DNA from 2 places in the Acidovorax sp. GW821-FHT09A11 genome. Region 1 is predicted to be linked to the other one. Evidence: riboswitches for the same ligand, from Rfam matches in the RefSeq annotation. Region 1 holds a riboswitch; the other holds the start of a gene.
The links. Region 1 has a riboswitch for glycine ahead of gcvT (glycine cleavage system aminomethyltransferase GcvT). Riboswitches for the same ligand answer to the same signal wherever they lie in the genome.
Positions count from the first base shown of each region.

Region 1 (3,397 bases):
ATTGGCCCGGCGGGGAGGCGCCGGGCCGCGGGGCATCGGAGGGTCAGGCGTTCTTGGCGAACTCGGCGTAGGCGGGTTCGTCCATGAGCGCATCGAACTGCAGCATGTCCGTCACATGGACCTTGAAGAACCAGCCGGCACCCATGGGATCGCTGTTGGCCAGCGAGGGGTCGGCGCGCAGTGCTTCGTTCACTTCGACCACTTCGCCGGTGACAGGCATGTATACGTCAGCCGCGGCCTTCACGGACTCGACCACGCCGGCCACGTCACCCTGGGTGAAGGTCGTGCCGACCTCGGGGAGGTCCACGAAGACCACGTCGCCCAGGGCGTCCTGGGCATGCAGCGTGATGCCCACGGTGGCGGCTTCGTGGTCGGAGATGTCGATCCACTCGTGGTCCTTGGAATACTTGATGGTCATGGGGGAAGCTCCAAAAAAAGGGGTAAACAGAAAAAGTGCCGATGCCAGCCGCCACTTTAGCCGGGCTGGGGCGGTTGCAGAGGGTCAGCCGCGGTGGTAGCGCGCAGGCGTGAACGGCATGGACACCACCTCCATGGGCACGGCCTTGCCGCGCACGATGGCGTTGACGCGCGTGCCGACGGCGGCAAAGGCTGGCGCCACGTAGCCCATGGCCACCGGCTTGTCCACGGTGGGACCCAGCAGGCCGCTGGTCACTTCGCCGATCTTCTGCCCGTCGGGGCCTTGCAGTTCGGTGTGCTCGCGCACGGGCACGCGTTCCAGCGCGACCAGGCCCACGCGCTTGCGCTGCAGGCTGGCGGGGTTGTCGATCTGCGACAGCACCTTGTCGGCACCGGGGAAGCCGCCCGCGCGCGCGCCGCCGGTGCGGCGCACCTTCTGGATGGCCCAGTTCAGCGCCGCCTCGGGCGGGGTGGTCGTGGTGTCGATGTCGTTGCCGTACAGGCACAGGCCGGCTTCCAGGCGCAGCGAGTTGCGGGCGCCCAGCCCGATGGGCTTGACCTCGGGCTGGGCCAGCAGCGCGCGCGCCAGGGTTTCGGCCTGGGACGCGGGCACCGAGATCTCGAAGCCGTCCTCCCCGGTGTAGCCGCTGCGGGTCACGAAGCAGTCGCAGCCCGCAATGGAAAAGTCGCCACCCGTCATGAATACCAGCTTTTCGACGCCGGGTGCCAGGCGCGCCAGGGCGGTGACTGCCTGCGGGCCTTGCAGCGCCAGCAGGGCGTGGTCGGGCATGGGGATGACGTCGCAGCGCTGGCCGATGCGTGCCTGGATGTGCGCGATGTCGCCTACCTTGCAGGCGCCGTTGACGATGACGAACAGGGTGTCATTGCCCTGATTGAAGAACATCAGGTCGTCGATGACCGTGCCTTCGTCGGTGAGCAACAGGCCGTAGCGCTGCTTGCCTACGGGCAGGTCGATCACGTCGACGGGCATCAGGGTTTCGAACGCGGCAGCGGCGCCGGGGCCGACAAGCTTGAGCTGGCCCATGTGCGAGACGTCGAACAAACCCGCCGCGTTGCGCGTGTGCAGGTGCTCGGCCATCAGGCCGGCAGGGTACTGCACGGGCATGGAGTAACCCGCAAACGGCACCATGCGGGCGCCCAGCTCGGTGTGCAGGGCGTTGAGGGGGGTGGTCAGCAGCGGGGCGGTAGGGGTGGTCAAGGCGGACTCCGGGGCAAATGGTGGCCGCGGCCCCATGGGTCGCGGGATTTGCCCTGCTGTCCGCTTTACCTGAGAGATTCACCGCAGCGCCCTGGCTGGCCGCGCGGCTTGCTCCTTCGGTGGATGGGTGCCGTGCTGCACGGTCCATCTCTCTCCAGCAAGGGAACGCCCGCATCACTGCGGGCGGTTGCCAGTCCTTTTGCCTGAGCGTTCGGCTGCTGCCTGCGCCTTCGGCGGCCCCTTTCGTTGAAGGAAGGGGCTCTCTCCTGACGGTCGCCAGTATATCCGCTGGCTGAAGCCGCGCAGACGCTATTTGATGAACCCGAGCACCTTCGGCAGCCAGGTCGACAGCTGCGGGATGAAGGTCAGCACCACCAGCACCACGCCATGCGCCCAAAGGAAGGGCACCAGCTCGCGCACCAGTTGCGACATCGGTACGCGCGAGACGTTGCAGGTGACGAACAGCAGCCCGCCCACGGGCGGCGTGATCATCCCCAGCGTGAGGTTGTAGATCACCACCATCGCGAAGTGGATGGGGTCGATTCCCAGCTTCACGGCCACGGGCGCGAGGATGGGCGCCAGCACCATCACGCCCGGCAGCGGCTCGATGAAGATGCCGAACAGCAGCAGGAAGATGTTCACGATGATGAGGAACATCCACGGCGAGAGGTTCATGCCCACCAGCCAGTCGGCCATCTGCTGCGGAATGCCCTCGATGGTCAGGATCCACGCGAACGCGGCCGACAGCCCGATGATGATCAGCACCGAGGCCGACAGCAGGGCCGAGCGTGCCAGGATGTCGGGCAGCGCCTTCCACTGCAGCGTGCGGTAGACGAACTTGCCGCACACCAGCGCATAGAACACCGCCACCACCGAGGCCTCGGTGGGCGTGAACCAGCCGGCGCGCATGCCGCCCAGGATCACCACCGGCAGCAAAATGGCGGGCAGCGCCTTCCAGGTGGTCTGCAGGATCTCGGCCAGCGGCGGCATCCGGCCGTCGCCCTTGTAGTTGCGCTTCTTGGAGACGTGGAAGTTCACGACGCACATGGCCACCGCGATCAGCAGGCCCGGCAGCAGGCCGGCCACGAACAGCGCACCCACCGACACCGTTTCATCCTGCAGCGCATAGATGATCATGATGATGGACGGCGGGATGATGGGCCCGACGATGGCCGTCGAGGCCGTGAGAGCCGCCGCGTACGAACGGTCGTAGCCGGCCTTGTCCATCATGCGGATCAGCATCGACCCCGGCCCCGCCGCATCGGCCAGCGCCGAGCCCGAGATGCCCGAGAAGAAGGTCAGCGAGACCACGTTGGTGTAGCCCAGCCCGCCGCGCTTGTGGCCCACGAACTGCCCGGCAAACCTCAGCAGCACCTCAGTCAGCGAGCCGCCGCTCATGAGTTCGGCCGCGAGGATGAAGAAGGGCACGGCCATCAACGGAAAGCTGTCGATGCCGGTGAAGGTTTCCTTGAGCAGCACCATCAGCGGGTAGCTCTCGGCCAGGATCAGCGTGGCCGCGGTGGCCAGGCCCAGCGCAAACGCCACGGGCACGCCCATGGCCAGGAACAGGCAGGCCGAAACGATGAGGATGATGGACGCGCTCATAGGGAGGCACTCGCATTCGCATCGAAGTGTTCATCGGCCGCAAAGTTGCGGTCGAGCACGTAGCCGCGCACGATGAACAAAAAGTGCACGATCAGCAGCACGCCGCCGATCAGCATGGCGCTGTAGATGTAGGCGAACGGGATCTGCGTCACGGCC
Region 1 is NZ_JBWKPS010000001.1:819,986-823,382, reverse strand. It holds gene gcvH (glycine cleavage system protein GcvH) at 44-418, opposite strand; gene gcvT (glycine cleavage system aminomethyltransferase GcvT) at 503-1,672, opposite strand; glycine riboswitch at 1,683-1,804, opposite strand; glycine riboswitch at 1,818-1,915, opposite strand; gene AC07PV_RS03750 (TRAP transporter large permease) at 1,946-3,241, opposite strand; gene AC07PV_RS03745 (TRAP transporter small permease) at 3,238-3,397, opposite strand, start outside.

Region 2 (3,397 bases), on a different contig from region 1:
GCGGTCACGGTGACCGCAGCGTGACCGGGCGCCCCCCTGAGACGCTGCGCGCCTTCCCCCCTGGAGGGGAGCGCGCCCCCCGGACTGGCCGTGCCAGATCCGCGGTGGCACTGGTGCTGGGGCGCATCGGTTTCCAGCATTTGCGCGTGCCTGCGCTCGCGGCCATGTCGAGCGTGCTGCTGCTGTGGACGGGTGCCGGCTGGGCGGCGGATGCCGCCGAGCTGGCGCGGGGCAAGGAGCTGTTCATCAAGATCCAGCCTGCCTGCGCCGTGTGCCACACGCTGCAGGCCGCCGGTGCCGAGGGGCAGGTGGGCCCGGTGCTGGATGAGCTCAAGCCCGACGCGGGCCGCGTGCTGCGCGCGCTCAAGGCGGGCATCGGCGTGATGCCTTCGTATGCCGAACGCATGAGCGAGAAGGACATGCAGGCCGTGGCGCAGTTCGTGGCGCACGCCACGGGCGCTGCCAGGTAGGCCGGGCGCTGGCCCGTGGTGGCAGCGCCGCCTGCGCGGCGGTGCTGCAACCCCGCTGTGCTCCCGTTCAGGCCGTGGTGCGCGATGGCACCAGCGCCTTGTCGGGAGCGCACCCCTGCAGACCCTGGAATGCAAAGTCCACTTCGGGCACCCGGCCGCTCACGATGTCGGCCAGGGCCTTGCCCGAGCCGCAGGCGTGGGTCCAGCCCAGCGTGCCGTGGCCCGTGTTGAGGAAGAGGTTGGCCACCTTGGTGGCGCCGATCAGCGGCACGTTGCTGGGTGTGGCGGGGCGCAGGCCGGTCCAGAACTGGGCCTGGCTGGCATCGCCCGCGCCGGGGAACAGCTGCTCCACGCGGCGCACGATGGCGTCGCAGCGCACCTGGTTCAGGTGGCGGTCGTAGCCGTTCAATTCGGCCGTGCCGGCGATGCGCAGGCGGTCGCCACCCCGTTCGCTGGTGTAGCGCGAGAACACGAGCTTGAACTCGTCGTCCGTCAGGCTCACCTGGTGCGCCTTGCTGGCGTCCTTGACCGGCATGGTCACCGAGTAGCCCTTGGCCGGGTAGATAGGCAGCTGGATGCCCAGCGGCTGCGCGAGCAGTGGGCTGAACGAGCCCATGGCCAGCACAAACGCATCGCCGCGCACGCGCTCGAAGCGGCCTTCGGCATTGGTCACTTCCACGTGGTCGATGCGGCCGCCTGCCTCGCGCAGCGCGGTGATGTGGTGGCCCATGCGGAACTGCACGCCCGCCTCTTCACACAGCTTGGCCAGCTCGCGTGTGAACTGGTTGGCGTCGCCGGATTCGTCCTCGGCCGTGTAGGTGGCTCCGGCCAGCTGCTGGCGGATATGGGCCAGGGCAGGCTCGATGCGCACGGCCTCGTCGGCGCTGATCACCTGGCGCTCGCAGCCGAGTTGGCGCATTTGCTCGGCCGGGGCCAGGGCGCCGTCGAACTCTTTTTGGTTGGTATAGAAGTGCAGGATGCCCTGCGTGCGCTGGTCGTACTGGAGGCCGGTGGCCGCGCGCAGCTGCTGCAGCGTGTCACGGCTGTACGTGCCCAGGCGCACGATCTGCTCGATGTTGTGGCGCGTGCGCGCGGGCGTGCAGTTGCGCAGGAAGGACAGGCCCCACAGCCATTGCCGCATGTCGGCGCGCAGGCGGAACAGCAGTGGAGCATCCTCCTTGCCCAGCCACTGCAGCACCTTGAGCGGCGCGCTCGGGTTGGCCCAGGGCTCCGCGTGGCTCACCGAGATCTGGCCACCGTTGGCGAAGCTGGTCTCGGCGCCGGGCGCACCCTGGCGGTCGATGACGGTCACCTCGTGGCCGCGCTGTTGCAGGAAATAAGCCGAAGTCACGCCGAGCAAGCCGGCGCCCAAAACGATCACGCGCATGATTTTCAAAGCCTTTCTGGGCTCTGGCGCTAGAACAACATGCGCTGGCAGCTATGAATTCAATAGCGTGCAGCTGGCGCATGAATGCCCAAGCTGCCGCTCCCCCTGTCCTTGGTACCTGAGAGATTCACCGCGCGGCCCACATGGCGCGCGGTTTGCTCCTTCGGTGCGCTTCGCGTTGCGCGAAGCGGCTCTCCAGACGGCTTTGATGAATGGTGCAGTACGGGACCTGAGCGTGTATGGGAGTTTGCGCCTTCGGTGAAGCGGACGGGGCCGCTGACTCTCCTGCGGGGGCCATTCTAGGAGCCCGCATCGCGCAAAAACCGCTTTGTCCGCGCTAATGAATCGCAATCGTTGCTGATGCTGCGGGCACGGGGTTGGCCATAATCCGCCGGAACCTTCGCCTTTCTCTCCAGGACGCCTTGATGCCCGATACCGCCTTTGATCCGCTGACCAGCGCGGCCGTGCTCACCATGGCCCGCCTGGGGCGCACGCCCCGTCCCCTCGACCTGCCCGCCGCATTGCGTCCCCAGAACGCTGCCCAGGCCTATGCCGTGCAGGACGCCGTGGTGCGCGAGCGCGGCGAGATCGCGGGCTGGAAGGTGGGCGCGGCGTCGCCGCAGGCGCTGCCTGCGCGGGCGGCCCTGGCGCGCGATTCGGTGTTTGCGATGGCCGGCGGGGGCGCGGTGCGCCTGTCCTGCGCGGGCTTCGCCGTGCTGGGTGTGGAGGCGGAACTGGTGTACGAACTGGGTGCCGATCTGCCTGCCCGGGCGCAGCCCTACAGCGAGGCCGAGGTGCTGTCCGCCGTGGCGTCGGTGCGGGCGGCCATCGAGGTCTGCGACACGCGCTACGCCGCCTGGGCGCAGCAAGGCGAGTGGAGCCGGCTGGCCGACCAGGCCTGCCATGGGGCACTCATCGTGGGGTCGGGAACGGAGAGCGCGCAGTCGGTGCAGCCGATGCGGCAGCCCGTGGTGCTGTCGGTGAATGGCGCGCAGGCCGTGCGGCACGCTGGCTGGGGCAACCCGGCGGGCGATCCCTTGCGCCTGCTCGCCTGGCTGGCCAATGGCGGCGCGCACAGCCTGGGTGGGCTGCGCGCGGGACAGTGGGTGACCACCGGGTCCTGCACCGGCACCGTGATGGTGGCGCCGGGCACGGTGGTGGTGGCTGAGTTTCCCGGCCTGGGGCGCGCCGAACTTCAACTGGGCTGACCGGCGGCGCCCTGCGCGGCGCGCGCGCCGGGCGTGGGGTCAGTTGCGGCGCGGGTTGTCGGGCTGCTGGTCGCGGCGGTTCGGTACGCCGTCGCCGTCCCGGTCGCGGTCATGGCGGTTGGCGACGCCATCGCCGTCACGGTCCCAGCCGCCACGCTGAAACTCCCAGCGGCCTTCGCGTTCCACCCAGTGCGGCTGGCGATACTGGTGGCCGGCGCGGGCCTGCACCCAGTGGCCGCGCACCCATTGGTAGCGGTTGCCACGCCATTCCCAGTGGCCTTCTTCCCACACCTGGCCCCGGCGGGGGCGGGGCACGGCTTCATGGCGCGGGG
Region 2 is NZ_JBWKPS010000007.1:88,662-92,058, reverse strand. It holds gene sorT (SorT family sulfite dehydrogenase catalytic subunit) at 1-24, shown strand, start outside; gene sorU (SorU family sulfite dehydrogenase c-type cytochrome subunit) at 165-470, shown strand; gene AC07PV_RS18350 (D-amino acid dehydrogenase) at 538-1,857, opposite strand; glycine riboswitch at 1,953-2,066, opposite strand; gene AC07PV_RS18345 (2-keto-4-pentenoate hydratase) at 2,283-3,065, shown strand; gene AC07PV_RS18340 (hypothetical protein) at 3,105-3,397, opposite strand, start outside.
Region 2: it holds a riboswitch for glycine, as region 1 does, so the genes downstream of both, AC07PV_RS18350 (D-amino acid dehydrogenase) here and gcvT (glycine cleavage system aminomethyltransferase GcvT) in region 1, are expected to answer to the same signal.